2 linked regions of the Planctomyces sp. SH-PL62 genome follow. The protein of the gene in region 2 interacts with the protein of the main gene of each other region in a pairwise test. Links are inferred from orthologs where the notes say so. Each region holds a gene or a part of one and is shown on either strand. Other genes may lie near its edges. The genes, in order: dprA and recA.

Region 1 (15,191 bases), 900 kb from region 2 along the record:
GCGTCCCCCTTCACTCCCACGCTGACGACCGGGCCGCGGCGGGCGCGCACCTCCTCGATGTTGCTCAGCGTCTTGGCGTGGAGCGGGCCGCGCGGGGCGACGAAGACGGAGGGGGTGTGGGGGTCGATCAGGGCGATCGGGCCGTGCTTCATCTCGGCCGTGGGATAGCCCTCGGCGTGGATGTAGCTGATCTCCTTCAACTTCAAGGCCCCTTCGAGCGCGACCGGGTAGTGGATGTCGCGGCCGAGGAACAGGGCGCTCCGCGCGTGGACGAAGTCCTCGGCGGCGGCCTCGATCAAGGGTTCGGCCCCGAGCGCCTCGTCGATCAGGTCCGGGACCGATTCGAGGGCCGCGACGATCGCCGCCCCCTCGGCGAACGAGAGCTGTCGCAATCGGCCGAGGTGCAGCGCCAGGAGGGTCAGGACGGCGACCTGGGCCGAGAAGGCCTTGGTGCTGGCCACGCCGACCTCGGGGCCGGCGTGGAGATAGACGCCGCCGTCGGTCTCGCGGGCGATGGTGCTGCCGACCGTGTTGACGATCCCCAGCGTCGGGTGGCCGCGGCGTCGGGCCTCGCGGAGCGCGCCCAGGGTGTCGGCCGTCTCGCCGGACTGGCTCAGGACGAACACCAGCGTGCGGTCGTCGAGCGGCGCGTTGCGGTAGCGGAACTCGCTGGCGTACTCCACCTCGACCGGGAGGTGCGCCAGCCGCTCGATCAGGTATTCGCCCACGAGCGCCGCGTGCCAGCTCGTGCCGCAGGCCGCGAAGACCACCCGGCGCACGCGACGGAGCTGGCGGGCCGTCAGGTTCAGGCCCCCCAGCCTCGCCGAGCCCTCGGCGGGGACGATCCGGCCGCGGCAGGCGTTGAGGACGGTGTCGGGCTGCTCGCGGATCTCCTTGAGCATGTAGTGGGCGTGGCCCCCCAGCTCGACGGCGTCGGGCTTCCAGTCGATGCGGTCGATCCTCGGCGTGATCGGGCCCCGGTCTCGGTGGCGGATCTCGAAGACGTCCGGGGTCAGTCGGACGACCTCGCCGTCCTGGAGATAGGCGACGTTCGACGTGTGGGGGACGACCGCGACGGGATCGCTGGCGAGCAGGTGCTCGCCGTCGCCCACGCCGACGACCAGCGGGCTCCCCAGCCGCGCGCCCAGGAGCTCGCCGGGTCGGTCGGCCGTCACGATCGCCAGGCCGTAGGTCCCTTCCAGGCGAGGCAGGACGCGGAGCAGGGCGGCCATCGGGTCGTCGCCGCGCTCCAGCTCGCGCGCCATCAGGTGGGCGACGACCTCGGTGTCGGTCTGGCCGGTGAAGACGAAGCCCTCGGCCTCCAGCTCGCGACGGAGCTCCGCATGGTTCTCGATCACGCCGTTGTGGACGACGGCGACCGAGCGCCGGCCCGCCCGGCCGCCGACGTGGGGATGGGCGTTCGCGTCGGTCGCCGGGCCGTGGGTCGCCCATCGCGTGTGGCTGACGCCGTTCGCCGCCTTCAGCGGCTGGCGACGGAGCAGGTCCTCCAGGACGGAGACCCGCCCGGCCTGCTTGCGGACCTCCAGCCGGCCGCCCTCCACGGCCGCGAGCCCCGCGCTGTCGTAACCTCGGTATTCGAGCCGGCGCAGCCCCGCGACGAGGATCGGGCCGGCTTCCCTGGTCCCCGTGTATCCGACGATCCCGCACATGGTCGAGGCCTCCGCGCGTCGGTCGGTCGGTCGGTCGGACGGTTAAGGCGACGGCCGTGCGGGCCGTCGACCCCCAAGGCTTCTATACTCGGCGAGATCGTCATGTGTCAATGGATGGGCCGCGGCCTTCGGGCGGTCCGCGGAAATTCCTCAAGTTCGCCGGGGAAAGTGCGATTGACAGGAAAGTCCGAGCGACCGATACTTTCGCCGACGGACCGGGGCGACCGGCCCCTACACCAAAAAGGACCCTCCACCGGATGGCGCCGGGTCCTTGGGAGCCGGGTGGGAACGCTGGCTGATTCTCGCCCGACGATCGATCTCTCTCGCCCGATCCGCATTCGGACGCTGTTTCGCAACCTAGGGACGAGCCCACAAGGACGGGGGCCTGGCGCGCAACGCATCGCGACGTTGAAAGCCCGTCACAACTTGTCGGCCCTTCTGTCTGACATCTGACGACCCGATCGATCGGCGCTCCAGGCGCGTCTCGAATCTTCACCACGGATGGAACCTGCCATGCGAATCCTCGTCACCGGCGGCGCCGGCTACGTCGGCTCCACGTTGGTCCCGATGCTCCTCGAACAGGGCCATCGGGTCCGGGTCATGGACAACCTTCGGTTCAGCGGCCAGGGGCTCCTCCCCTGCTGCCAGAACCGCCACTTCGAGCTCCAGCAGGGGGACGTCTGCGACCCGGCCGCGGTCAAGAAGGCCGTCGACGGCGTCGACGCGATCATCCACCTCGCGGCGATCGTCGGCTATCCCGCCTGCAAGAAGGAGCCCCAGCTCGCCCAGGCGATCAACGTCGAGGGGACGCGCAACCTGCTGGAAGCCCGCTCCCAGGACACGCGGTTCCTGTTCGCCTCCACGGGGAGCATCTACGGCTCGATCCCGGACTACATCTGCAACGAAGACACGCCGCGGTCCCCGATCACGCTCTACGGCGAGACCAAGGCCACGTCCGAGGAGCTGGTGCAGAAGGCCGGCAACGGCCTCTCCTATCGCTTCGCGACGGCCTTCGGCGTCAGCAACCGCATGCGGCTCGACCTGATGCCGAACGACTTCACGTACCAGGCCGTGAAGAATCGCAACCTCATCGTCTACGAGGGCGGCTTCAAGCGGACCTTCGTCCACGTCCGCGACATGGCCCGCTCGTTCATCTTCGCCCTGGAGCGCTGGGACGACGTGAAGGACGACGTCTACAACGTGGGCCACGAGAGCATGAACTTCACCAAGGAGGAAGTCGCTCGCAAGGTCCTGGAGCATACGGACTTCTACCTCCACTTCGCCGAGGTCGGCACCGACGCCGACAAGCGCAACTACGAGGTCTCCTACGAGAAGATCCGCGCCAAGGGGTTCGAGACGACCATCGACCTCGACCGCGGCATCTCCGAGCTGGTCCGCGCCGCCCAGCTCATCTCGTTCCAGAACCCGTTCGCGAACGTCTGAGCGATCGCGAGTCGTCCGGGGGGGCGCGTCGCGACCCTCCCGGGCCTCCTTCGCCGCCCGACGCGTCAGGCCCCGCCGACGCGTCTTCGCGGACTCTCTCCCCACACCCTGATTTCCATCCTCCTTGCGGGCCGCGACGGTCCGGGTGAACGACTCCCATGGTGAACCGCAAACTCTGGTTTCGCGGCGGCCCCGAGGCGGCGCGGCCGGCGGCGCAGCGCCCGCACGCCTTCGGAATCGCACAGGACGCGACGGCCGACGAACCCGAGCCCGGACCGGCTCGAGTGCGGCCGGGCAAGCGGATCCTCCTCATCAACCAGTACTACTGGCCCGACCACGCCTCCACGGCGCAGCACCTGACCGACCTGGCCGAGTCGCTGGCCGACCGCGGCTTCGAGTGCCACGTCCTCTGCGCCCAGAGCCGCTACAAGCCCGGCGACCCGGCGCCCCCCGCCGAGGAAGTCCACAACGGCGTCCACATCCACCGCGTGCCGGCCACCTCGCTGGGGCGCAAGAGCACGCTGAGCCGGATGACCGACTACCTGAGCTTCTACGCCCGGGCCGTCGTCAAGGCGTTCCGACTCCCCCGCTTCGACCTCGTCGTCACCCTGACCACGCCGCCGATCATCGGCCTGGTGGGGACGCTCCTCCGTCGCATGAAGGGCTCGACGCACGTCTGCTGGAGCATGGACCTCCACCCCGACGCCAGCCTCGCCCTGCGCCGGATGTCGCCCCGCAACCCGATCGTCCGGTCGCTGGCCTGGCTGAGCGACGCCGTGCTGCGGCAGGCCGACCGCGTGGTGGTCCTGGGCCCCTACATGGCCGACCGGATCCTGATGAAGAGGGTCCGGCCCGACCGCATCGTCACGATCCCGGTCTGGAGCCGCAAGGACGAGGTCTACCCGGTCGCCCACGCTTCGAACGGCTTTCGGAAGAGGCTCGGGTTCGGCGACGAGCTGGTCTGCATGTACTCCGGGAACCTGGGCCTGGCCCACACGTTCGACGAGTTCCTGGAGGCGGCCCGGCGGCTCCGCGACAAGAAGGACGTGGTCTTCCTCTACATCGGCGGCGGACCCAGGCTCGCCGAGGTGAAGGCGGCCAAGGAGCGAGACGGGCTCGACAACGTCCGCATCCTGGACTACGTGGCCCGCGAGGAGCTGCACCTGTCGCTGTCGACGGCCGACGTCCACCTGATCTCGATGCGGCCGGAGATGACCGGGATCGTCGTGCCGGGCAAGCTCTACGGCATCATGGCGGCCGCGCGACCGGCCCTGTTCGTCGGCCCTCCCCACTGCGAGTCGGCCGACCTGATCCGGCGCTCCGGCGGCGGCTTCGCGGTCCCCTTCGGCGACGCCGACGGCGTCGTCGCGGCCCTGGAACGGCTCCGCGCCGACCGCAACCTCGCCCGGCAGATGGGCGAGAAAGCCCGCCACGCGTTCATCGCCTCGCACGAGATGGGGCCCTGCTGCTACCAGTGGTTCGAGCTGGCCCGAGGCCTGGTCACGCCCACCAGGCCGGCCTCGCACGCCGTCGCCGTCCCGTCGAGGGCGGGGGCGATCGAAGTCGGCTGAGCCCGGACCGGACGAGACGGCCTCCGGGCCTCGTCGAAACGTATCGAAGATCGTCTCCAGCCTCAGTCTCTCGGGAGGAACGCGTCGTGGAGCTTCGCAGCCGCGGAACCAGCCTACTCGCCTTGACCCTGTTCGCCGCGACCGCCGCCGGCCTGTCGGCGCAGACCGCTCCGACCGAGAGCGTCGCCGACATCCAGAACCGCCACGACCGCGCCCTCGTCCGCGAGCTGGGCGAGTACCTGATCCGCAACCCCAAGGCCGAGGACCGCGACCAGGCCTACGCGGCGCTCTTCAACAAGGCGATCGAGCACGACTGGTTCGCCGAGAACCAGGAGGCCGCCGAACGCTACCTGAAGGACGACCCCGAAGGCCCCGTCCGCGCGCTCGCCCAGATCATCGCCGTCATGGCGAAGGCCCAGGCGAAGCAGTTCCCGGACGCTTTGGCCCGCTATCAGGAGCTGATCCAGGGCCTGAACGCGGCCGAGCAGGAGGAGTTCGCCGTCAGCTTCTCGGAGACCTTCGCCATCTCGGCCGTCGTGGCCGGCGAGGTCGACGTCGCCGCCCAGGTCTATCAGAGCCTCGCCGCCAAGTTCCCCGAGAGCGCCGCCGTCCGGCAGAAGGCCGAGACCGAACTGGCCCGACTCGCCCGCGTGGGACGCCCCGCGCCGAACGTGGAGGCCCAGGATCTCGAAGGGAAGACCGTGCGGCTCGCCGACTTCCGGGGCAAGTTCGTCCTGGTCGACTTCTGGGCGACCTGGTGCACCCCCAACCTCGTCGAATTGCCGCGACTCCAGGAAGCCCACCGCAAGTACCACGACGCCGGCTTCGAGATCGTCAGCGTCAGCCTGGACGACACCCGGACGGCCGTCGTCGACTTCGTCAAGGCCCGCAAGATCCCCTGGGTCCAGCTCCACAACGCCACGGCCGGCGTCGACCTGATCGACGCCTTCGGCGTGAGCTCGATCCCGGCGAGCTACCTCGTCGACCCCCAGGGGAACGTCGTCCGGCTCGACCTCCGCGGCGGCGCGCTCGACGAGGCGCTGGCGAAGCTGATCAAGACGGGTGGCTGAGGCCGGCCATCGCGGGAGGATCCAAAACGCCGGCGGCCGTCCTCACCCGGGGACGGCCGCCGGTTTCGCTTCCGGTTGGATCAGGTCGGGATCGAGCCCGGCCTGATCGTCCCCCGCTCGCTCGTTTGCAGACCGGGCCCGCCGCACGGCCTTCGTGTACAGCATGTTGAACACGAAGGTGAAGAGTAGCGACAGGGTGATCGCGACGGTGGCCGGGCCGGAACCGGCGTCGTTTTCGAAGGCCCCCGAGGCGGCGATGATCCCGACCAGGGGCGTCGCCGAGAAGATCATCGCGGGCCGGGCGTCCCCGTTCATCACGTTGCCGATCGACACGATCGTGATCACGCCCAGGATCAGCGGCAGGACCCAGGCCACGAACAGGAAGAGGCCGAAGTAGTTCGAGGCGCGGCGGCCGAACCGGATCAGGAAATACTGGCAAGCCAGCCCGAAGTAGGCGACGACCAGGACGCCGTTCGCCACCGCCAGCGGGAATCCGCCTCGGGTCGGGACGTTGCGCGCGGCCGTCTCGGAAACCGTGGTGCCCAGGATCGACCCCGCGACCAGCAACACGCCGCAGATCGCGACCAGGATCGGGCGGTTGGGGGCGAAATCGCTCCAGACCGAGGGACGCGGCTGCTCGAGCTTGCGGGCTCGCAGCAGGCCTTTGTCGAACTCCGCCAGGGTCGGCGTCGCCAGCGCGGCCAGGAACAGGGACGCGATCACGAGGATGTAGAGGACGATCAGGTGGGCGACGCCGTTCCCGTCCCAGTTGCCGGCGCCGCCGATCGCCAGCAGGCCCAGCGTCGCCGAGGCCGCCAGGGCTTGCGGCTTCGTGAGCCCGTGGAGCCGCTCCGACCCGATCTTCCGCGTGGCCGCCAGCAGGAAGAAGGCGAGCAAGGCCGCCAGGTGGAGCAGCACGAACGCCAGCCAGGGGAGCGGAATCCCGAAGAAGCCCAGGTGCAGGTCGCCGTCGATCAGGCCCTTCAGCACGCTGAACGCGCCGAACAGCGGCCCGACCACGAAGATCCCGATGATGATGGTGAAGCCGAGCGCGTTCTGGCCCGACACCCCGCTCTTGAGCGCCAGCCCTCCCAGCAGCGAGATCGCGTGCATCGTCCAGGCCGTCGCGAGGAGAAGCAGCTCGGCCTGGACCAGCCCCCGGAAGTCGGGGAAGCCCATCATGACGCAGAAGAGCATGAACGGGATCGTCAGCGCCGTGAGGAGATACTCGCGCACCGGGGCGCCGAACAGGAAGCCCAGCGACAGCTCCCAGCGGCTCAGCGGGGAGACCCGGTGGAAGTCCAGGATGCCCGAGGTCCGCGCGCCCCCCACCGAGGCCCCCACCTGCGTCGACCCCATGAGGACGAGGACGACGAACTGCAAGACCAGGAGCGCCGTGAAGCCGTCGCCCGAGGCGAACGCCCTCCCCTGGAACGTCCCGTAGAGGATGCAGAGGCTGATCAGGACGGTCACGGCCGCCGACGTCGTGAACGCCTGGGGCCGGAGTCGGGAACGGACGTGCTTCACGAAGATCGGGTTGTCCAGCCACTCGGAAAGTATCACGACAGCTCCTTGGCGCCGACCATGAGGAACAGCTCTTCCAGGTTGTCCTTGCGGCGGGAGAACGAGGAGAGGCGCACGCCGGCTTCGATCAGGCGGGCGAGCAGGTCGCCGGCCGCCTCGGCGTCGCCCCGGTATCGGAACTCGTGCACGCCCCCCGCGCGGGCCTCGACCAGGCCGGCGTGGTCGTCCTCGGCGACGATCCGCAGGAAGTCGTCGAGCCCGGCGAGGATCTCGACCGAGAGCGACATGTCCCCCATGATCCGCCGGTTGACCTCGTCGATCCGGCCCCCCACGACCAGCCGCCCGCGCTCCATGATCGCGACCGAGGTGCAGAACTCGTTCATCTCGGCCAGGATGTGCGACGAGATCAGGACCGTCTTGCCCTCGGCCGCGACCCGCTTGAGGATGTTCTTGAGGTCGATCCGCCCCTGGGGGTCGACGCCGCTCGCCGGCTCGTCGAGCAGCAGCACGGCCGGGTCGGGGATGAGGGTCTTGGCCAGCATCATCCGCTGTTTCATCCCGCGCGACAGTCCCGTCACCGTCGCGTCTCGCTTGTCGGCGAGCCCCACCATCTCCAGGTGGCGGCCGACCACGACGGGCCGCGCCCGCCGGGGGATGCGGTAGCTCGCCGCGAAGAGGTCGAGGAATTCCCAGACCTTCAGGTCGTCGTAGACCGGCGGGAAGTCGGGCATGAACCCGACGGCGCGGCCGACCAGCTCGTGGTCTTCCTGGAGGCCGACCCCCAGGATGCGGATCTCGCCGTAGGTCGGCTCGATCAGCCCGAGGATCGTCCGCATCGTCGTGGTCTTGCCGGCGCCGTTGGGGCCGATCAGCCCGCAGACCTCGCCCGGTCCGACCTCCAGCGAGAGATCGTGCACGGCGCAGAAGTCGTCGTAGTCGACGCGCAGGTCGCGTATCGAGAGCATCCCCGTCCTCGCTGGTTCGACGTTCGTCCTGGCCTCCCACGATTGTGCGAGGCCCGGCCGCGACCTTCAAGCGAAATGCGTGCGACCGATCAGTTTTCGCGGCTTGACGGGCGGAACTCGGGCGAGGGGGCGGCCAGGCGCGTGGACAATCCGCGATCCGGGAGCCATCATTCTGGTTGGAGGCGAGCCGGAATTCTCCCGACCACCGGGTCCTGGGACGGCGAGGCGCGGAAGAGTCCCCGGACGACCGGAGGAGCCTTGAAGTACGACGGCGATCGGTCGGTCGAGCCGAGCCCCGGCGGGGGGTGGGCGGACCTGACCGACCATCTTTGGCGGTTCCGTTCCCAGTATCGCGACGTCCGCGACCCGGACAAGATCCTGCGCGGGGCCCTCCGCCTCGGGATGGACCTCTCCGGCGCGTGCGAGGGCTGCGTGGGGGCGATCCAGCCCGGCCTGGGCGAGGCGCGGCTCCTGCACCGGACCAGCGAGGACGCCTCGTGGGACCGCCGGCTCCTGTCCGGATTCCTGCGCGGCGAAAAGGTGGCCGTCCCCCCCGACGTCATGCTCGCGAGGCTCCGCCGCCACGGCCGCATGTGGGGCGCGCTCGCGATCCGATCGGCCGACGCCACCTTCCACTGGGACGCCCGCCAGGCGTTCTCCGCGATCGGCGGCCTGGCCAACGAGCTGATCGACCAGGCGGACCTCTTTCGGATCCGCGAGGTCCGCGCGCGGGTGGACCGCAAGGTGCTGGAGCAGAGCCACCCCAAGCACCTCTCTTACGAGGTCCTCCACGGCATCCGGTCGCTGATCGCCTACGACCACTCGGCGGCCCTCCTGATCCACGACGCCGACCTCGGGGTGCTCGAAGTCGTCGCCGAGCAGGTCGCCTGGCGCAAGGCCAAGGGGGAGAACGTCGGCCGGAAATTCCCGCTCAAGGCCTCGCTCCACGAGCTTCTCGCGCAGCCCGTCGTCCTGGGGTTCGACCGCGCGGAAGGCGGCGACGGCTGGACGGACTGGGCCGGCGGCGGGTCGCCGCTGCTCGCCGAGTTGCTCGATTACGACCGGGTCTCGCGGTACGGGACCTTCGCCCCCCCCGAGGGGGCGATCCTGTGCGCGTCGCTGATCACGCGGTCGGGACTGCTGGGGGTGCTCAAGGTCGCGTCGATCCACCCCGGCTCGTTCTGCCCGTACGAGGTCGACCTGATCTCGCAGTTCCTGCCCCAGGCGGCCGTCTCGCTCCAGAACGCGCGCCGGACCGAGACGCTCGAGCGCCGGATGATCGACGCCGAGCGGAAGCACGCGATGGCCGACCTGGCGCGGGGCGTCTCGCACGACGTCAACAACGCGCTGGGGGCGGTCCTGCCGCTGGTCCAGCAGCTCCTGGACGACCTGGAGACCGACGCCTTCGATCCCGAGTCGGCGACGGCCGACCTGCTCCAGGTGGAGCGTTCGATCCGGGTGTGTCGGCGGATCTTCGGCGGCATGCTGAACTTCGCCCGGGGCTCGGCGCGGAACCCCAGCGACGTCTCGCCGGCCCAGGCGGTCGACTCGGCGCTGGTGATCTTCCGCGAGACGCTGGAGCGTCGGGGCGTGACGCTGACGGTGGACGTGCCGGCCGACCTGCCGCCCCTGTTCGCCGTCCAGGCCGACGTCGAGCAACTCCTGCTCAACCTGATCAGCAACGCGCGGGACGCGACCGGGCCGGGCGACTCGCTCACGATCCGGGCGCGGACGGTGGAAGGGTGGCTGGTGCTGGAGGTGGAGGACACCGGATCGGGCATCCCGCCGGAGGACCTCGCCAAGTTGCAGGAGCCGTTCTTCACCACCAAGCCCAACGGCCACGGCCTGGGCGTGGCCATCTGCCGCTCGATCGCGGCGCAGCTTCGGGGCCGGTTCAGCATCGACAGCATCCCCGGCGAGGGGACGCGGGTGAGGGTGGACTTCCCCATCGACGAAGGACGAGAAGGATCATGATGGAGACTCAAGAGGCGGCGATCCTCGTCGTGGACGACGACCCCGGCATGCTCCGCGCGGTCTCGCGGATCCTGTCCCACAAGCACCACCGCATCGTCGTGGCGGGGGGCGGCGCCGCGGCCCTGGAGGCCGCCCGCGAGGAGGCGTTCGACCTGGCGATCCTCGACATCCGGATGCCGGACGTCAACGGGTTCGACCTGATGCGGACGCTCAAGAAGGACCAGCCGGGCCTCGACGTCATCATCATGACGGGGAACGCCGAGGATCCCGACGAGAACCTGCTGCGGGCCATCGACGAGGGGGCGTACTACTTCATCCAGAAGCCCTTCGACCGCCGGGTGATGCTGGCCCTGGTCCATCGCTGCCTGGAGCGCCGCCGGCTCCGCGACGAGCGCGAGCGGTTCCTGGACCGCGTGGGCCGCGAGCTGGAGGAGGCCCGCCAGTTCCAGCTCAGCCTGCTGCCGCCGCCGGATTACGCGGCTCGGGGGCTGACGATCGCCGCCCGATACCAGGCGTCCAACGAACTGGCCGGAGACATCTACGACTACGCCGAGACTCGCGACGGGGGCGTCTCGCTGCTGATCGCCGACGTCGCCGGCCACGGGACCTCGGCCGCGATGGTCACCGGCGTCGTCAAGGCGGGCTTCCGCGCCTCCCACGTCGACGACTTCGAACCCTGCAAGGTGGTGGACCGGATCCGCGAGGGAATCCGCGACTTCGATCCCGGACGGTTCGTGACCCTCTGCTGCATCCGACTCCATCCCGATCGCGACGTGATGGAGTACGTCAACGCCGGCCACCCGGAATCGATCATCCTGGATCGCGACGGCGGCGTCCGCCTGCTGGACTCGACCGGCCCGATCCTCTCGTCGGCCCTCTGCGACTTCCCCTGCGCGCAGCTTTCGGCGGCCTTCGGGGCCGGGGAATCGCTGCTCCTCTACACGGACGGCGTGACCGAGGCCCGGGGCCTGGTCGAGATGTTCGGCCGGGACCGCATGCTGACGGCCTTCCTCCGGGGGGAGGGGACGGGGGCGGAGCGTCTCGACGCGGTGCTGGACGACGTGCGACGGTTCGCCGGGGCCTCGGCCCGCGACGACGACGTGACCCTGCTGACGCTGGCGCGCGACGGGAGCTGAACCGCCCCGGGAATTGGCCTCGATCGGATCCATCGGCCTCGATAGACTCCACGCGCCGGGGCCGTGCCCGCCCCGGCCGGTCGTCGTTTCCCCCAGGCAAGTCGAGGCGAGAGGATGGGCCCCATCGGCTCGCGAGTCTCCGAACTGACGATCACCGCGGCGGGGGGCCGTCGCCTGAAGGGGCGATGGTGGCGTCGCCCCCGGCCCGACGGCGTGGTGCTCGTCGCGCACGGCTTCGGCGAGCACGGCGGGCTCTATTCCCACGTCGCCGAGCACCTCGGGGCCGAGTTGAACGTCGACGTGGTGGCGCACGACTTCCACGGCCACGGTCGGAGCCCGGGGCGTCGGGGCGTGGTCCGTCGCTACGAGGACCTGGTCGACGACCTTCGCGCGGTCGCCTCGTGGGCCCGTCTCCACTTCGCCCACGTCCCCCTGTTCCTCCTCGGCCACTCCAACGGCGGCCAGGTCGCGCTGCGGTACGCGATCGAGCACGGCGAGGGGCTGGCGGGGGTAGTCGTCTCCAACCCGTCGATCCGGCTCGCGATGCGGGTGCCGCGGCTCAAGCTGACGATCGGCCGGCTGCTCCTGCGGCTGGCCCCCTGGGCGACCCTCCCCGCCTTCGACGACTCGTACGCCGAGAACCGCGACCCGGTCGTCCACGAGGCGATGCGCCGGGACGACCTCCGGCACAACCGCATCAGCCCGCCGTTCTACTTCGGCCTGGTCGCCGGCGGCGAGATGCTCCTGCGCCGGGCGGGCGACCTGCGCACGCCGCTGCTCCTGATCGTCGGCGGCGACGACCCGATCGTCGACCCGGCGTCGGTCCGCGAGTTCTTCGACGCCGTCGCCATCGAGGACAAGACCCTCATGCTCTACCCGAAAATGTTCCACGAGCCGCTCAACGAGCTGGGCCGCGAGCGGGTCATGCACGACATCGTCCGCTGGATCGCCCCCCGGCTCGGCTGAATCGGCCGCGACGGCCCCAGGCGGCGACGAACCGACGGACCGGGCTCGCTGTCTTCCAAACCTCCCCTCCGGAGGCGCCGAAGATCGATCATCCAGGGGGTCAAACCGGGGGTTCACGATGCATCACGTCGCGATCATGCTGATGCTCCTGTCGCAAGCCGCCCCGGCCGACGGCCCGGCTGCGAGCGACGCCGCATTCGAGGCACGGGTGGAAGCCCTCGGCGGGCGTGTCCATCGCGCCGATTCCCCGGCGCTCGAGCGGCGACCGATCACCAAGGTCTCCCTGGCGGACACCAAGGCCACGAACGACGACATCGAGCTCATCGACAAGCTCCCGCACCTGTTGTGGCTCGACCTGGAGAACACGCGGGTCAACGAGGCCGCCTGGGCCGTGATGAGCCGGTGCAAGGTGCTGGACGTGCTGAACCTGAGCGGGACCGCGATCTCCTCGGCAGACTACGAAGGCGTGCGGAAATTCGACGCGCTCCAGATGCTCGTCCTGTATGACACGGACATCGATGACGCGGGGCTCGGGATTCTCGCGATGACCCCCACCGTCACCGTGCTCAACCTGGAGAAGACCAGAGTCACCGACGAGGGTCTGCTCCACCTTCGCCACGTCCCCCGCCTGGTGGGACTCAACCTGGCGGATACCGGCGTGACCAACGCGGGGCTGACTCACCTGAAGCCCTTGAGACGCCTCGAGCGACTCACCCTCAGGGGCGCGCAGATGGATGACCGGGCCCTCGCCGATCTGGATTTCGCGAAGGAACTCCGAACCCTGCGGCTCGACGAGACGCCCGTCACCGACAGGATCGTCGAGGAACTAGGGCCGTTCACCAAGCTGGAGACCCTCAGCATCACCGGAACCCTGGTGAGCGAGAAAGGCCTGGCCGAGCTGAGGGCCCGCTATCCCAACCTCGCCGTCGAGAGGTAGGTCGCATCATTTCGTGGGACGGACGTTTCGATCCCAGGCGATGGGACGACGGCGGGCCTGAACTCTCGACGACGGGGGCGCGGCTCAGGCCCTGACGAACTGGTGGCCGGGGAGCCGCTTGACCATCCGCTTGAGTTCCAGGACGCTCAGGGTGGCCATCACCTGCGAGGCGGTCAGGCCGGTGCGGGCGATGAGGACGTCGACGCCGCTGGGGGCGTCGTCGAGGCAGCCTAGAAGGGAACGCTCCTGGTCGGTCAGGCCGAGTTCGGCCGGGTGGCGGACGGCCGGCTCGTCGGGGGCGGGCCGGACTTCGCGGACGAGGGGGCCCAGCTCCTCCATCACGTCGTCGACCGTCTCCACCAGGCGGGCGCCGTCGCGGATCAGGCGGTGGCAGCCCCGGCTGGCCAGGCTGTCGACCGGGCCGGGGACGGCGAAGACCTCGCGATTCTGCTCCATCGCGTGGTGGGCCGTCGACAGCGAGCCGCTCCGGGGCGCGGCCTCGACCACGATGACGCCGAGGGACAGCCCCGAAATGACTCGATTGCGTTGCGGGAAAAGGCCCGAGAGAGGCCCTTGGGTCATGGGGAGCTCGCTCACGATCGCCCCACGGCCGGCGACGATCTCGGCGGCCAACTCCTCGTGCTCGGGCGGGTAGATTCCCGAGAGTCCGTTGCCCAGCACGGCGATCGTCCGTCCGCCGGCCTTCAGCGCGCCCCGATGCGCGGCGGCGTCGATCCCTCGCGCCAGGCCCGAGACGATCGTGAATCCCGTCCGGCCCAGGGAGGTCGCCAGCCGTTCGGCGGTGCGGATCCCATAGGGGGTGCAGCGCCGCGAGCCGACGATCGCGATGGCGATCTGGTCGCGGGCCTCCAGGGCGCCCTTGATGTAGAGCAGGGCGGGGGGATCGGGGATCTCGTCGAGCGGCGGGGGGTAGCCCGGCTCGCCTCGGGGGATCACCGCGACCCCGTGGCGGCGGCACTCGGCCAGCTCGCGGTCGGGGTCGTTGTCGGCGCGGGCGTGCTTGATCCGGTCGGCCAGCTTGGGGCCGACGCCGGAAACCTCGCGAAGTTGGGCCACGGGGGCGTCGAGCACCTGCCCGGGCGTTCCGAAGTGATCCAGGAGCGCCCGGCTGGTGAGCGGCCCGACCCCGGGCGTCAGCATGAGCGTGAGCATGTCGCGGAGCGGGTCGTCGGCCGGGCTCGGGCTCGGGTCCACGGGGGGTCCTCGATTCGACTCGATTCGGTTCGATGGGCGTCGGGCGGCCGGGGCGGGGGGCGGTCAGGGGGCGTCGGGACGGCAGAGGTCTTCGAGCAGCGACCGAAGGTCCTCGACGCCGGCCGCGTCGGTGAGCTCGACCGTCCCCAGCCGCCGGGGGAGGACCAGCCGGATGCGCCCGCCCTGGTTCTTCTTATCTCTCGCCATGGCGTCCAGGAGCGGCCCGGGGGCCAGCCCTCGCAAGGAAGTGGGGAGCCCGAATCGTTCCAGGAGGCGGATCAATCGCCCGGTGAACGCGGCGTCGACCCAGCCCAGGCGCTCGGCCAGGCGGCTCTCGGCGACCATCCCCACGGCCACGGCCTCGCCATGCTGGAAGGCGCCGCCGTAGCCGGCCGTCGCCTCGACCGCATGGCCGATCGTGTGTCCGAAGTTGAGGACCGCCCGGAGGCCGGTCTCCTCGCGCTCGTCCCGCGAGACGACGTCGGCCTTCAGCTCGCAACTCCGGGCGACGATCCGCCGCAGACTTGCGGGCCGACGCTCCAGGATGGCCCCGGCGTCGGCCTCCAGCTCCTCGAAGAACGGGGCGTCGAGGATCACGCCGTACTTGACCACCTCGGCCAGGCCGCAACGCAGTTCGCGGTCGGGGAGGTCGTTCAGCGTCGCCACGTCGATCCAGACGGCGATCGGCTGGTGGAAGGCCCCGACGATGTTCTTGACCCT
Region 2 (15,247 bases):
CTCCCCACGGGATTCACGGCGTTCCACGCCTGGCGGATCAACCGGCCGGGCCACGTCCGCGACGTGGAGATCACGCTGGGGAGGCGGCTGGGCCTCCAGGTCACGCTCGACGCCGTCGCCTATCCTCGCCCCGGCGAGATCCTGTTCCACGGCATCGTCCTCCGCCAGGAGGAGCCGAGGGGGAAGGGCCTGGCCGAGATCGCCCGCGCGGCCTCGCTCCGCCTGGTCCAATCGGGCCGCGACCTGATCGTCCACGCCGACGAACTGGCGCTCCGGGGCGAGAGCCCGGACCTCGCCATGACCCAGGTCGGCTCGCTGCTGCAACGATCCGGCGAGGTGCCGTACGACCGCGTGGAGCTGACCGCGCCTTCGTGCCGTCTGGACCTCGGCGCGGGGCTCGGCTTTTCGTTGCAGGACGTCGCCGCGACGCTCGCCTCGGAGCCGTCGGGACCGACCGTCCGCGTGGCCTATCGCCTCGTCGAGCCCGGATCGAAGACGCGATGCGAGCTGACCCTGAGCCGGGACCGCCGCGTCGATCCGGTCAGGACCACCCTGGCGCTGAAGACGCTGGAAGGGCTGCCGCTGCCGGCCCGCGTGCTCGACGTGTTCTTCGACGCCACCGACTGGATCGGCGAGGACGCCCGCGTCGACGGCCGGCTCACGCTCCGACGCTCAGGCGGCGGCGCCTGGGAGGGAGACTTCGCCGGCGACCTGCACGACGTCGACCTCGCCGCGCTCGTCGGCCGACGATTCCCCAGCCATCGCCTCGCCGGCTCGGCGCGGGTCTCGATCGAGAACGCCCGGTGGGGCGACCGGCCTGGGCAGGGGCCGGGCTGGATCGAGGCCAAGGGGAAGCTCACTTCCGGCCCCGGATCCGTGGGTGTCGATCTGCTGACCGCCCTCGCCCGCGAGATGGCCTTCCGGCCCCCCTCGCGACACGCCCGGGGCGTCGACGCTCGCAGGTCCGAGGTCGATTTCGGCGCGCTCGGGATGGCCTTCGACATGCGGCCCGACGGCGAGATCCACCTCGCCGGCGCGCTGGGGAACGAGCACCCGCCGGACGCCGTCCTGGCCGCCGGCGTCTCGCCTTTGATCCACGCCCCCGAAGGCGCTTCGAGCGTCCACGGGCTCATCAAGACGCTAGTCCCGGTGGCCGCCGCCCGCCCGGGAACCCTCGTCCCGCTGACGTCGGAGTCGCGGGTCCTGCTCTGCCTCCCCGTCGCCCCCGAAGTCGCCCGGCCGACCCGGACGATGGGAGCGAACTGAGCGGGAAGCGAAACGAAGGCGCCTTCCCCGATCGATCGGGGAAGGTGCCTCGGCGTCAGGCCTCGTCGAGCGGTTCGTCGTCGTCGTCATCGACGGGCGCGCCGTTGGCGAGGGCGGCGGCGGCCTGGCCGGTGCGGCTGGCCATGACCTTGGCGGCGATCTCCTCGGCGAGCGCGGTGTTCTCGCGGAGGAACTCCTTGACCTTCTCACGCCCCTGGCCCAGCCGCATGTCGCCGTAGTTGAACCACGAGCCCGACTTCTCGACGAGCTTGTCGGCCAGCGCCATGTCGAGGATGTCCCCCTCGCGGGAGATGCCGCTGGTGTACATCATGTCGAACTCGCACGTGCGGAACGGCGGCGCGACCTTGTTCTTGACGATCTTGACCTTCACCCGAGAGCCGGTGATCTCCTCACCGTCCTTGACCGGCCCGATCCGCCTCACGTCCACCCGGCACGAGCTGTAGAACTTCAGGGCGCGGCCGCCGGGGGTGGTCTCCGGACTGCCGAACATCACGCCGATCTTCTCGCGGATCTGGTTGATGAACACCAGGACGCACTTGGAGCGGGAGACGCCGCCGGTCAGCTTCCGCAACGCCTGGCTCATCAGCCGGGCCTGAAGGCCGACGTGGCTGTCGCCGATCTCCCCCTCGATCTCGGCCTTCGGCACCAGGGCCGCCACCGAGTCGACCACCACGATGTCCACGGCGTTGGAGAGCACCAGCATCTCGGCGATCTGCAGCGCCTCTTCCGCGCTCCCCGGCTGGCTGACCAGGAGGGACTCGATGTCCACCCCGATCCGCTTGCACCACGACGGGTCCAGCGCGTGCTCGGCGTCGATGAAGGCCGCCACGCCGCCGATCTTCTGGGCGTTGGCGATCGCCTGCAGCGCGATCGTCGTCTTGCCGCTGGACTCCGGCCCGAACAGCTCGATGATCCGGCCTCGCGGCAGGCCCTTGCCCCCGAGCGCCAGGTCGAGCGAGAGGGCGCCGGTGGAGATCCCTTCGACCTCCAGGTGGCTCCCCTCGCCCAGCTTCATGATCGAGCCGGCGCCGAACGTCTTCTCGATCTGGCTGAGCGTCGTGTTCAGCGCCTTCGCCTCGGCGGACGCCGCTTTCGCCTCGGTTGCTACTTGTCGCTTCGCCACGACGTCGGCTCCTTCATGCTCGCCTGAGTTCTGTACGCCCGATCACTAGTTTAGCACGTCGGTCGATTCCGGTCAAGTCTCGGGGCGGGGTTTCGCCGAGGCCAGGCCGCCGCGGACGAGCGGGGCGTGGGTGGGGCCTTCCGGGGTGAGCGTGGAGGAGTAGGCGACGACCTCGCCGACGGTGAATTCGCCGGCCGTCCATTCGCGGAATTGCTCCAGGATCTCCGTCAGATCGGCGGCGGGGATGGTGGTCGAGGTCGGTCGCTTGTCGCGGCCGGTCCGGAGCCTTCCCAGGGTGACGTGAGGGCTGAATCGCACGTCCTCGGGCTGGCGGCCCACCTTGCGGAGGTTGGAGACGACGGCCTTGTGCAAGGCGGCGAGGGGTTCGAGGCCGGGACCGTCGAAGCCCGCCCAGATGACGCGGGGCCGCTCGGGCTTGGGGAAGGCACCCAGGCCGGCGATCCTCACTTCGAAGCGTTTGCACGCCCGCGCGGCCTTGACCGCGGCGTCGCAGACGTCCTTCAGCTCGGTGAACGGGACGTCGCCCAGGAAGGCGAGCGTCATGTGGAACGGCGCCGCGTCGTTCCAGCGAAACTCGGGCAGGAGCGGGGAGAGCCTCGTCTGGAGCTTGGCCAGCCGCTCGGCGACCGGGGAGGGCACGTCGATCGCGAGGAACGTCCGGGTCGTCTGGGCCATCGCGTCGTCGGATCCTTTCCCATCGGCATCGTCGTTCGGGGTCCCGCGCATCATACCCCGACGCCCTCGTCGGTGCGAGGCGTCCCACCTCCTTCGGGGTCGGGGCCGCCGCCTAGAATTCGGGACGGATGCGGGCCACGACGCGGCGGACCAGGCGGAGCAGGGGGGAGGGCTCGTCGCTCGAGGCGTCCTCCTCCAGGTAGCGGGAGATCTCGTTGGGCTTGAGCACCAGGACCATCCGGAGGCCGTCGCGTCGGGCCTGATGGAGTTCCTCGCCGCCGATGAGGACGCCGGTGGCGGCGTTCCCCTCCTGCGTGAACGCCAGGGTCACGGCGTCCTCGGGCCGGTTGTCCAGCCGGATCTCGGTCGAGCCGCCCGCGGGCAGGTCGCCGATGTAGGTCTCGACCCCCGCGTACGAGGCGATGAGGTTCCGCACCGGGGCGCCGCCGTTGACCACCCGGACCGCGTTCACCGGCCGCCGAAGCCACCAGACGCCCAGCTCGATCGCCAGAGCCGAAATCACGATCAGCCCGACCGTCAGCCCAAACTTTCGACGCCCCGTCATGGCTCGACCTCGGGAGTGCTCCTTCGACTCCTGTCAGAGTCCGCACGGACCAGGATCGCACGGAAGGACCGCCTGGAACAAGGGAGAAGGCGCCGCGCGAAGTCGTTCGCGGCCGGCTTTCGGCCGGGACGGCCCCGAAACCCATCGGAATCGGCTGATCGATCGGCGATTCGCGGCAAGACGCGCCGAGTAATCCGGCGGTAGGCGTTGTCCGTTTTCCAACGGCGGGCGGACGGCCCGTGGGGCTTCGAAAACGTCAATCGCCCCTGCGGCGGGGCCGATCAACGGTAGGGGGGAGAGGCGCGTCGCAAGACGGGCCCGGCCCCCCGCGACGACGGATCGGGACGAGCAAACCCTGCCGACTTCTCGGCCCGCGACGCCTGGGTGATCCTGGGCGTCCGTGCGGCCGGCGTCGGCCTCGCGACATGCAGGATGGTCCCGCCTTGAACGAGACTTCGACCCAGCGCCAAGCCAAGCCCTGGTCACGAGTCGATCGGGCTCCCGACGGCCGCTCAGCCTCCGTGAAGTCCTCCGACCAGGCCGGAATCCTCCGGCCGACGTCGGGGAGGTTCTGGGGGATGGTGGGCCTCGTGATCCTGACCGGCGTGACGAGCCTGGTGGTGGCCACGATCTCGATCTGGCTGACGCCGGTCTACATGGCCGCGATGGTCCTGATCTTCGCCGCGCCCCGGTCGAACCGGCCGGTCGCCCCGGCTTCGCCGCCCCCGAGCGAATCCCTCCCCGAGCCCGCGGAGACGACTGAGGCCTCACCCGAGGCCGCCGGCGTCGAGGCGGCGACGGAAGGGACGCCCGAAGGGACGGCCGAGGCGGTCGCGACGGCCGAGGACGCCGACCCCGCCGCGTCCCCCAAGCCCCGCAAGCGTCGGAGTAAGGGGAAACGCGCGGCCAGGGCGGCGGCGCTCGCCGAGGCGTCGTCGTCGCAGCCCACCTGGATCCGCGTCGGCCCCGGAAAATTCGTCCGGGCCGACCTCCAGGCTCCCCCGAGCGAAGCGGAAGCGCCGGCCGAGCCGACCCCCGCGGCCGATCCCGAGATCCCCGAGGAGACCGAGAGCCCGACCGAAGTCGCGACCGAATCCTGGACCGATGCCGAAGCCGCGCCGACCTCCGCGCCCGATGGGCTCGTGGTCGCGGACGAGGCCGTCGCCATGGAGACCTTCGCGGAAGAGACGCCCGCGACGGCGATCGACGAGGGACCGAGCGAGCTCGACTCGACGGCCCCCCCCGACGCCGACGAAGCGGCCCCCACGACCCCTGACGAGGAGTACGGCATCGCGCCCTCTGCACTCGTCGAGAACGACGACGAGGAGTACGGCATCGCGCCCTCTGCACTCGTCGAAGCCTCCGGCGAGGAGTACGGCAACGCGCCCTCTGCACTCGTCGAGACGTGGGAGCCCGTGGCCCTTCCCGACGCCGTCCCCGACGACGAGCCTGCGTCCGCCCCCGAGCCGTCGACCGTGACGGAGCCGGCCGCCCAGGTGGAAGTTCATGAGGAGGTCGCGACCGAGATCGAGTTCCCGGTCGAGACGGAAGTCCGGGAAGACGTCGCGGAGGTCGCGAACGCCGAGATCCCGATGGAGACCGAGAGCCCGACGACGATCGCGCCGCCGCTCCTCGCGCGCCCAGCGCCCGAGGGGTCGGCGACCGCCTCGCCGTCGATCGATCGGCCCGCCGGCCTCGGCCTGCTCCGCCGGCTTTCGCGAGTTCGGGAGCGTTGCGACCGCGCCCGCGTCCGGTCCCCCCGCCCTCGCGGCGAGGCGCCTCGCACGGCCCAATCGGGCCGGTCGGCGCGCATCACCGCGTCGGGAAGGTCCGGCCGCGACCGCCGTCGCGTGGACAAGCCCCGCCGTCGTCCTTATCCCCGTTCGCCGCCGCCGAGACGCCCCTGACCCGACGAGATGAAAACAGGCGACGCATCCCATGCGGCGCGCGAAGACGCCCCGGCCGAACTCGGCACGGGGCGTTTTTGCATTCCGGGTCCGCCTCAAGGATTCGCTGACGGCTCCATCGAGGTCTCCGTCGGCGGCGGCTCGACCGCGTCGGCCCACTCGCCCCCATCCTCGTCGTCCGAGTCCGGCAGCCATATGTTGACGGTGAGGCACAGGGCCACCAGGGTGAACCGCAGCGCCCAGAGGCCCCAGGCGGGGAATTCGGGCCAGCCCGCCACGTAGCCCTTGTGAAAGAAGTCGTGGAGGTCGTGGGCCATCATGTCGGCGGCCGTCCAGGCCAGCAGCGCCGCCCCCGCGTACACGATCCAGCGGTAGCGGTTCATGATCTCGGTGATCACCGCGCTCAGGAAGAGAAGCATCATGATCGACAGGACGAGGCCCATCACGATCTGCGCCGACGACTGCGCGGCGCTGGCGATCGCCAGGACGTTGTCCAGGCTCATGATGAAGTCGGCCAGGGCGATCCGCTGGATGGCCTTGAAGAGCGAGGCCGGGGCCATGTGGGGATGATCGGAGGCCGCGTCCACCTCCTCCTGCATCAGCTTTGCGGCGATCCAGACGAGGAAGATCGCCCCGATGAAGCGAATGCCGGGGATCACCAGCAGCGTGGAGACGACCAGGGTGAGCCCGATCCGCATGAAGATCGCGAGGCCGCAGCCCCAGATCATCGCCTGACGACGTTGGGCCGGCGGCAGGCGATGCGCCGCCATGCCGATGACGACCGCGTTGTCGCCGGAGAGGAGCAAGTCGAAGAGGATGATTTTGAGGATCGCGATCACTTGCGAGAAGTCGTCGACCATGCGTGCGAGATCCGGAGGTTGGGGCCTGGGGAGGTGCCGACGCGGGAGGTTCGGGCGACGACCGGACCGCCGCTCGCCACAAGGTGTTTCATCATAGCCCCCCGCCGCCGGGTGGGAACCTCCCCAGGATCGGACCGGCGCGTGCCTCGTCTCGGATTTCGCGAACCTTTTCGAATTTGGCCGGTCGCCCCCGTGACGCCCGCCCCGTATGTTTCTAGAAACTCTGCGGCGGACGGCGCGAACGCGGACCGCCGACATGATCGAGAAAGGCGATTCGCCCATGTCGAGATCCACCAGACTCCTGATCCTCTTGGCCTTCCTCGGAATCGGCTTCGGGTTCGCGAACGCCCGGGTCTTCGCGGAAGAGCCGCCGGCCTCGCCGGCCGGGGAGGCCGACCGGGCCGCGATCCACGCCCTGCTGGCTGAGTTCGTGAAGGCGTACGACGCCGGAGACGCCCACGCGATCGCCGCCCTGTTCACGTCGGCCGCCCGGATCGAGGCCGAGGACGCGGACCCGATCGTGGGCCGAGCCGCGATCGAGAAGCGGTTCGCCGAGCGGTTCGAGGCCGAGCCGGGCCGGACGATCGTCGTCGAGCCCACCTCCCTCCGCATGCTCGGCGCGGACGCAGCGATCGAGGAAGGCCTCGCCGTGGTGGCCTCGCCGCCCGACGGCGACCACCACGCCGGATCCGTGCGCTTTCGCTACACGGCCGCCTATGTCCGGGAGGACGGCCGGTGGCTCCAGGATTCCATCCACGACTTCCCCATGCCCGACCTCGACGCCGAGAAGTCCCCTCGCGAACGCCTGGCCGACCTCGAATGGCTGATCGGCGAGTGGATCGACCAGGACGACGACGCCGAGGTCGAGACCACCTGCGAGTGGGCCGACGACGGGGCCTTCCTGATCCGCAAATTCCGCGTCAAGGCCGCGGGCTCGATCGGGCTGTCGGGCGTCCAGCGGGTCGGCTGGGACCCCCGGCTCAAGCAGTTCCGCTCGTGGACGTTCGACTCCGAAGGGGGCTTCTCCGAGGGGCTCTGGTCGCACGAGGACGGCGACGACCGCTGGATCATCAAGACCACCGGCGTCTTGAAGGACGGCCGAACCGCGTCGGCGACGAACATCGTCTCCCGCCGAGGCCGCGACGTCGTCCGCTGGTCGTCCGTCGAGCGGACGCTCGGCTCGTCCGCCCTGCCGGGCGTCGAGGAGGTCACGCTCGTCCGCAGACCGCCGCCGCCCCGCGCGGCGGCTTCCCCTTCCACCCCCGCTCCCACCTCTACCCCGGGCGATCCCGCCAGGAGCCGACGATGAACAGGACCCTTCAAGCAGCTCTGGCCGGCCTGGTCGCCTCGTGCCTCTGCCTGCAGACGACCTCGACCTTCGCCCAGCGCGGCGGCGGTCGCGGCGGCGGCGGGATGCGCGGCGGCGGCGGCGGGATGCGCGGCGGCGCCCCCGGCGGCATGCGGGGGGGAGGCGGCGTCCCCGGCGGCATGCGCGGGGGTGGAGGCGTCCCCGGCGGCGGGGCGATGCGCCAGGCGCCGACGTTCAACCGCACCCCGTCGTTCACGCAGCCCGGCAACATCCAGCGGGGGAACCCCGGCGGATGGCAAGGCCAGATGAGGCCGCCGACGGCCGGTCCGGGCCCGGGTCAGATCAACCGGCCGAATTTCGGACCGGGCGCCGGTCGCCCCGGCGTCGGCGGGCCGATCGCCGGCCCCGGCGGCCGTCCCCCGATCGCCGGCCCCGGCGCGCCTGGCCCCGCCCGCCGATCGCCGGCCCGGGAGGCCGTCCTCCAGGGGTGGGAACGATGCCCGGCGGTCGACCTCCGGGATGGGGCGGGAGGCCGCCGGCCTGGGCCGGGAGGCCGGGATGGAACAACCATCAGGCCTGGGTCAACGGCTACTGGCATGGGCGGAACAACAACGGCTTCTGGAACAACAGCGGCGGCTTCTGGACCGGGATGGCGGTCGGCGGCATCGCCGGCTGGGGGCTCGGCTCGTCCATCTACAACTGGGGGTATCGCCCGTACGTGAACCCGTACGCCGTCGTCGCGACCCAGCCGATCGTCGTCCAGCAGCCGGTGGTCGAGGCCGCGCCGGTCTATGACTACTCGCAGCCCCTGGCGGCCTCCACGGCGACCGAGCCGGCCGCCGCCGACGACCCGGCCTTGCAGACGTTCGCGGACGCTCGGGCCGCGTTCCTGGCCGGCGACTATCCCGGCGCCCTGCAAAGGACCGACGAGGCTCTCAAGGCCCTCCCCAACGACGCGGCCCTCCACGAGTTCCGCGCCCTCTGCCTGTTCGCGCTGAAGCGCTACGACCAGGCCGCCGAGGTGCTCTACGCCGTCCTCGCCGTCGGCCCCGGCTGGGACTGGACGACCCTGATCGGCCTCTATCCGAATATCGAGGTCTACACGGCGCAGCTCCGCGCCCTGGAGGACTATCGCACGGCCCACCCGGACTCGGCCGCCGCACGGTTCGTCCTGGCCTATCACTACCTGACCGAAGGCTTCACCGATGAGGCCGTCCGGGAGTTCAACGCGGTCTCGCGGCTGCAACCCGGCGACACGCTCTCCAAGCAGATCGCCGCCAGCCTGAAATCGGACGCCCAGGCGGCCCAGCCCCCGGAGGCCGAGACCGCCCCGGCTCAGCCGGAACCCGGCGAGGCGGCCGCCCCGGCGAACGAGCCGAGCCTCGTCGGCGTGTGGAAAGCCTCCCCCGACCCGTCGGTCTCGATCGAGTTGACGATCAAGGACGACGGCGGATTCACCTGGAACGTGACCCAGCAGGGCCGGACCCAGCCGATCAACGGCGCCTACAGCTACGCCGGAGGCATCCTCACCCTGGCCCGCGCCGAGGATCAGAACGACGCCATGGTCGGCCGGGTGACCTGGAAGGACGACTCGCATTTCGTCTTCCAGGCCCTCGGCGGGGGCGACAACGACCCAGGTCTGTCCTTCGCGAAGTGATCTGAGCGACTCGTGCAAGAACCGAGGGGGGATCGGCCCGCGGCTTCAGCGCCTCGGGCTTCGATCCCCCCCTTCGTCTGGGCCTCAGCACCGGGACGCGACTTCGCGGCCCCGGTCGAAGGCCGCCGCGACGCGACCGGGGCCGAGTTCGCAGGCTTCGGCCAGGGCCGCATCGGCCGCATCGAACAATTCGCCGAGCGTCGAGGCGCTCGTGGGGAAGGTGGCCGCGCCGATCGAGAGCGAGGCTTTCAGCGGGATTCCCATCAGGTCATGGGCGGCGGCGATCCCCTGGCAAAGCTTCTCGCCCACGCGTCGGGCGTCGTTCAGCTCCGAACGGGGGAGCACCACCATGAGCCGGTCGCCGTCGAGCCGTGCGACCAGGTCGCTGGAGCGGAGCAGCCCCACGATCCCGATCCCGATCCGGCTCACCACCCGGTCGGCCTCGGAGTCGCCCAGCAGGTCGCGCACCCCTCGCAGGCGGCCGATCGCCACGACGAGGATGGAGAGCGGCTCCTTGTGGCGCCTCGCCTGGCTCAAGGCGAAGGGCAAGACCGTCCCCAGCAGTCCCACGTCGTGAAGGGCGGACGGGGCGACGTTCGGGCCGGAGCGAGCCGACGGACTCGCGAGGCGACCGGCGCGATGCCGCTCGATCGCGAACGCCGCGAGCGTCGCCAGCGATTCGAGCCGCCGGCCCATGATCTCGGACGGGGGCTCCGGATCGGCCCCCGGCCCGTCGAGGACGAGCCAACCCCAGGTTTTCCCGGACTCCCCGACCCGCAACGGAAGCGCAGTCGCCCCCGATGCGGGCTCGACCGCCTCGCCCGCCAGGTGCACGGCGATCGGCGCCCCGCCCGCCACGCGTCGGGCGGCCGTCGCCAGTGCGTCGCAGAGGGCGACCAGATCGGTCGAGGACGAGGCCGCCGTCGCGAAATCATGGACGGCGGCCTCGACCTCGGCCCTTTCCCGGCGTCCCGCGTCCATCTCCTCACCCTCACGCGTGGCGAGCGTCGACGTCGGGGCGTCCCTCCTCCAGCCTTTTTCCGATTGCATGGCGCTCCTCATCCATTTTCTGTCCCTGGAAGTCTCTGAACCTCAATGAGAAACCTAGGTCAGCTTCGCGAGGGTGGCGCGGAAAGATCGGCCTTGCGGGGGATCGAGGAATCGGACAGGATGCGACGTCCCCTCGGACTGGCCGTGATTCGCACGAGCCAGGACCGACCCGCCCGCTTTCATGTCCGGGACCGGGTCGAGACGCCGATAAGAGAGAGTAGATCACCGCGACCGGGAAGGTTCGCGGAAAGTCCCGGCCGGGGGGCGCCCGTGCGGGCGCGTCACGGCGAGCCGGGCAGGCCAGGCAGGATGAGGCCCAGAATCATGCGAAAGTCGCGGATCATCGCGAGCGGGGCGGGAGTGCTCGGGGCCGTCGTCCTGACGCTCGCGCAGGCGGGATGCGCCTCGGGATGGATCCCGACGTCGCGGGTGACGCGGGTCTTCGCGCCCGAACCGGTGGCCGAGAACCCCTTGCTGGTCCCGGTCGACGACTTCGAGGCGGTCTGGAACAAGACCGTGGCCGAACTCGGCGGCTACTTCGACGTGGCCTCGGAGAATCGGCTGTCGCGGACGATCGTCACCGAGCCCAAGATGAGCGCCACGGTGCTGGAACCCTGGCTCGCCGACACCACCACCATCCAGGACCGGGTCGAAGCCACCCTGCAGACGATTCGACGGTTCGCGATCGTCAAGGTCGATCCGGCCCCGAACGGGGGCTTCCTCGTGAAGGTGGAAGTCCACAAGGAACTGGAAGACATGGTGAAGCCCGACCGTCAGATGATGGGCCGGGCCGTGTTCAACAACGAGTTCCCCGTGAACCGGATCCGCGAGACCGTTGGTCCGGTGCCGGTGGCCGTGGGATGGATCGCTCGGGGCCGGGACGCCAACCTGGAGCAGGCGATTCTCTCGGGAATCCGCAGTGCGTTCTTCCTCTGAGCCGGGCCCTGGCCCGGTCGCGCGGCCGGCCTCCCCACGCGGTCCTTCCACGCGTCGGGATGCGAATCCGCGGTCGCTCGCACCTGCTTCAGGCTGATCGGGCCTCGACCTCGAGGCTGCTGAATCGGCGGGTCGCCTGGAGCGGCCGATCATGGCCGGCTCCGACTCGAAATCCGAGAGGGCGAAACGCGACGCTCAGTTGGCGTTGAAGGTCCACCAGGCGCCGGCACCGGCGATCCCGACCCAGGTGATCGTCGGATCCAGCAGCGCCGCGCGGTGGGCCGGAGAGGCCATCCACATCGCCTCGATGCCCGGGAAGCCGCCCATCGCCGAGTTCTGGCGTCGAGCCGGACCCATGACGTGGTGCCCCAGGCCCTGGGCCGCCTGCTGATTGTTGTTCATCGCCGCCCAGCTCGACAGGTTCGGGTCGTGGCCGACCGCGCCGAGGCCGTAGGAGGCCCGCACGCCGTTCAGCCAGTTCACGAATCCGTACGGATCGCCGTAGGACGCGGCCGGGGCCGCCTCCGCCTGGACGGGCTGCGCCGCGACTTCCGTGGCGACGTACCCACCCTGGTAAACCTGGGCGGCCTCGGGCTGCTGGACGTACTGGACCGCCGGGGCGGTCTGGTAAATATAAGTGGGGGCGGGCTGGGTAGGAGCCGCCGTACCATCCGTGGTGTAGTAGTACTGTTGGGCCTCGGCCTGGCAGGCGACCGCGATGACGGCGACGAGAGATAGGACCACCCGACTCAAGACGCGAGGCTCAATGGTGGGACTGGACAACGGTGGAAACTCCCTTGGGTTGCGCGAGCGATGCGGCACCACGCCGCGCCCGTAATCGCCGGGGCCGAGCCCGAATCCGGGAGGGATCCGTCCTCGTCACCCCGACGCGACTCGCACAGGGTGCCAAAATGGGACGATATTCCAGAAAACGCAAACGGTTTTTCGGCCGAACCCCAATTTTCAACACTCGTTTTACAAACCTTGCATTCTCATGTATCAGCATCCAGACTCGTTCTCATGACCGCCTCAAGAAGGTCTGGGGGTGACAGGGCCGTGACGACGCAAACCCAATACAGGCCATGAAAAGCCCGCCTGAAAGGGCCCTGGGGCCGACGTTCCAAGGGCCGATCCTCGGGGCGATCCGATCCCCGTCCGACGATCGTTGCCACTGACGAATCGAACATCCATTCATGTCACGCGACATCTTGATGGGACAACTGTGAGACGACGGAAACGGGAGAGTCCATCCGACCGCCGCGAAGGCCTCGCGACCGACAAACAGGCCGCACAGCCGGCGCAACCGCCCCATTCCTCGCCGTCGACGGCCTAAGTCCGAGCCAGGCTCGCGAAGGGGGGTCGTGGAGACTTCGGGCCCGCCGATCATACGTCGCATGGGGGATCGTTAGACGCTCTTCATCCTGTTTCGGTCGGACCCGGGGCCGGGCGGACGAACCGACGATGGGCCGCCCCCGCGCGACGCTTCGCGCGTCGGAGTCGGAACTTTTCGACCCCCTGGTTGGAACGTCTGCGGCGGCCTCGGCGGGCGCGACCGGAGATCGGAATTCGGGGCGGGAGAGGGGGGGGCGTCCGGCGAGGCGACCGGAGGGATGAGGCGGCCGGGCAACGGCTGATCGACGCCGAGACGCCGGGAGGAGACCTCCAGGAAGCGCCGGGCGGGCGCGGAAAAGGGATCTTTCGTCCACCCTCTAGGCTGCATTCGGCGGCTGTTATAGAATACAGCGTCGCTCTTCCTGATAGTGGACGTAACTGCACACGTCGGAATCGGTTCGGGCTCGCGGCGGGGCGGTCGCCCCGAGCGGGCGCCGCGATGGGGTCGCGCATGCTGGCCAAGCGGATCATTCCTTGCCTGGACGTCAACCAAGGCCGCGTGGTCAAGGGGACGAATTTCCTGAACCTCCGGGACGCCGGCGACCCGGTCGAGGTGGCCCGCCGTTACGATGAAGAGGGGGCCGACGAGTTGGTCTTCCTCGACATCACGGCCAGCCACGAGGGGCGGGACATCCTCTGGGACGTGGTCCGCCGCACCTCGGAGGTCTGCTTCATGCCCCTTACCGTCGGCGGCGGGATCCGCACGCTCGACGACGTCCGGGGGCTCCTGAAGGCCGGGGCCGACAAGGTCTCGATCAACTCGGCGGCGGTGCGCGACCCGGACCTGATCCGCAAGGCGGCCCGCAAGTTCGGCAGCCAGTGCATCGTGGTCAACATCGACCCCAAGCGGGTCGTGAAAGAGGGCCGCGAGGTCTGGGAGGTCCACATCAACGGGGGCCGGATCCCGACCGGGCTGGAGGCCGTGGCCTGGGCGATCGAGGTCCAGCGGCTGGGCGCCGGCGAGATCGTCCTGACCAGCATGGACGCCGACGGCACCAAGAACGGCTACGATCTGGAGATGACCCGCGCGGTGGTCGACGCCGTGGAGGTCCCGGTGGTGGCGTCGGGAGGGGCCGGGAGCCCGGAACACCTGCGGGCCGTGCTGGCCGAGGCGGGCGCGAGCGCCGCGCTGGCCGCGAGCATCTTCCACTATAAGGAGTACTCGATCCGGGAGACGAAGGATTACCTGGCCGAGCGGGGGGTCCCGGTCCGCCGGCCGCCGTCCCCGTCCGAGTCCTCGGCGGCGTCGGTCCGGTCTTCCTGACCGCACCCCGCGCCTCCCCCGTCCGATCGCCCACGATCCCCCGCATCTCGACCCGAGGAGAGCCCATGTCCACCGCCGTCGAAACCAAGATCGACTCGCCGGCCAACGAGCCCGAGGCGAACAAGCTGTTCCGCATGTGCATCAAGTACCAGGCGTCCGACCTCCACCTGAAGGTCGGCATGCCCCCCTCGATGCGGCTCTCCGGCGTGCTCAGGCAGATGCAGCTCCCCCCGCTGACCACGTCGGACATGGAGCGGCTGATGTTCCCGCTCCTGACCCCCCGCCAGCGCGGGATCCTCGACGAGGAAGGGGGCGTGGACTTCGCCCACCTCATCTACGACGGCGACAACGAGACCCGGTTCCGGGTGAACCTGTTCAAGCAGCGGGGGCGGCTGAGCCTGGTCGCCCGCCGCGTGAACAACAAGATCCCGTCGTTCGAGGCCCTCCACCTCCCCGCGGTCCTGGCCGACATCACCCAGTACGACCAGGGGATCGTCATCTTGGCCGGCGTGACCGGGTCCGGCAAGTCGACGACCATCGCCTCGATGCTCCAGTACGTCAACGAGCGCGAGCGGATGCACATCGTCACGATCGAGGACCCGGTCGAATACACGTTCAAGGACGACAAGTCGATCATCAACCAGCGCGAGGTCGGGATCGACGTCATCGACTGGGACACGGCGCTGAAGCACGCCGTCCGCCAGGACCCGGACATCATCCTCGTGGGCGAGATGCGCGACCGCGACACGTTCAGCGCGGCCATGCACGCCGCCGAGACGGGGCACCTCGTGTTCGGGACGATCCACGCCGGGTCGGCGCCGTCGACGATCAGCCGCCTTCTCGACCTCTTCCCGCGGGACATGCACTCGTCGCTGCGGCAGTCGCTGGCGTTCAACCTCAAGGCGATCGTCGCCCAGAAGCTGCTGCCGACGACCAAGGAATGGTCCGACAAGGGGGTCGGCCGCGTCCCCACCAACGAGATCATGCGGATCAACCCCACGGTCAAGAAGCTGATCCTCAACGAGGACGACAACAAGCTCGGCGACGCGATCCGGATCGGCAAGGAGGAAGGGATGATGGACTTCACCGAGAGCCTCCGCCAGCTCGTCGTCAACGAGAAGATCGAGCGCGCTGTGGCCTTCGAGGTCGCGCCCCAGCCCGAAGCTTTGAAAATGGCCCTCAAGGGGATTACCATCAACCA

What was found.
Region 1: the proteins of recA (region 2) and dprA interact in binary tests that used the Bacillus subtilis proteins (3 or more experiments, as listed by UniProt). The link is inferred for Planctomyces sp. SH-PL62 from one-to-one orthologs.

The regions. Positions count from the first base shown.
Region 1 is NZ_CP011273.1:1,297,615-1,312,805, forward strand. Bases 12,407-15,191 are described here. They hold dprA (DNA-processing protein DprA), read right to left. Parts: upstream 14,472-15,191; coding sequence 13,341-14,471; downstream 12,407-13,340. Other genes in these bases: VT85_RS05075 (hypothetical protein), read left to right, coding at 12,438-13,256; aroB (3-dehydroquinate synthase), read right to left, coding at 14,535-15,191. Also shown: glmS (glutamine--fructose-6-phosphate transaminase (isomerizing)), read right to left, coding at 1-1,670; VT85_RS05035 (NAD-dependent epimerase/dehydratase family protein), read left to right, coding at 2,184-3,113; VT85_RS05040 (glycosyltransferase family 4 protein), read left to right, coding at 3,272-4,684; VT85_RS05045 (TlpA disulfide reductase family protein), read left to right, coding at 4,771-5,754; VT85_RS05050 (hypothetical protein), read right to left, coding at 5,797-7,317; VT85_RS05055 (ABC transporter ATP-binding protein), read right to left, coding at 7,314-8,243; VT85_RS05060 (sensor histidine kinase), read left to right, coding at 8,502-10,217; VT85_RS05065 (PP2C family protein-serine/threonine phosphatase), read left to right, coding at 10,214-11,353; VT85_RS05070 (alpha/beta hydrolase), read left to right, coding at 11,468-12,319. UniProt on the Bacillus subtilis protein: Protein that helps load RecA onto ssDNA during transformation. Binds cooperatively to circular ssDNA, is able to bridge different segments of DNA. Favors the loading of RecA onto SsbA- or SsbB-coated ssDNA and formation of RecA-DNA filaments.
Region 2 is NZ_CP011273.1:2,208,495-2,223,741, forward strand. Bases 367-3,207 are described here. They hold recA (recombinase RecA), read right to left. Parts: upstream 2,411-3,207; coding sequence 1,322-2,410; downstream 367-1,321. Other genes in these bases: VT85_RS08455 (hypothetical protein), read left to right, coding at 367-1,266; thpR (RNA 2',3'-cyclic phosphodiesterase), read right to left, coding at 2,483-3,106. Also shown: more of VT85_RS08455, read left to right, coding at 1-366; VT85_RS08470 (hypothetical protein), read right to left, coding at 3,219-3,671; VT85_RS08475 (hypothetical protein), read left to right, coding at 4,115-5,578; VT85_RS08480 (TerC family protein), read right to left, coding at 5,674-6,438; VT85_RS08485 (YybH family protein), read left to right, coding at 6,719-7,747; VT85_RS08490 (tetratricopeptide repeat protein), read left to right, coding at 8,244-9,404; VT85_RS08495 (GGDEF domain-containing protein), read right to left, coding at 9,489-10,454; VT85_RS08500 (hypothetical protein), read left to right, coding at 10,779-11,390; VT85_RS08505 (CAP domain-containing protein), read right to left, coding at 11,586-12,173; imidazole glycerol phosphate synthase subunit HisF, read left to right, coding at 13,234-14,046; VT85_RS08515 (type IV pilus twitching motility protein PilT), read left to right, coding at 14,112-15,247. UniProt on the Bacillus subtilis protein: Multifunctional protein involved in homologous recombination, DNA repair and competence.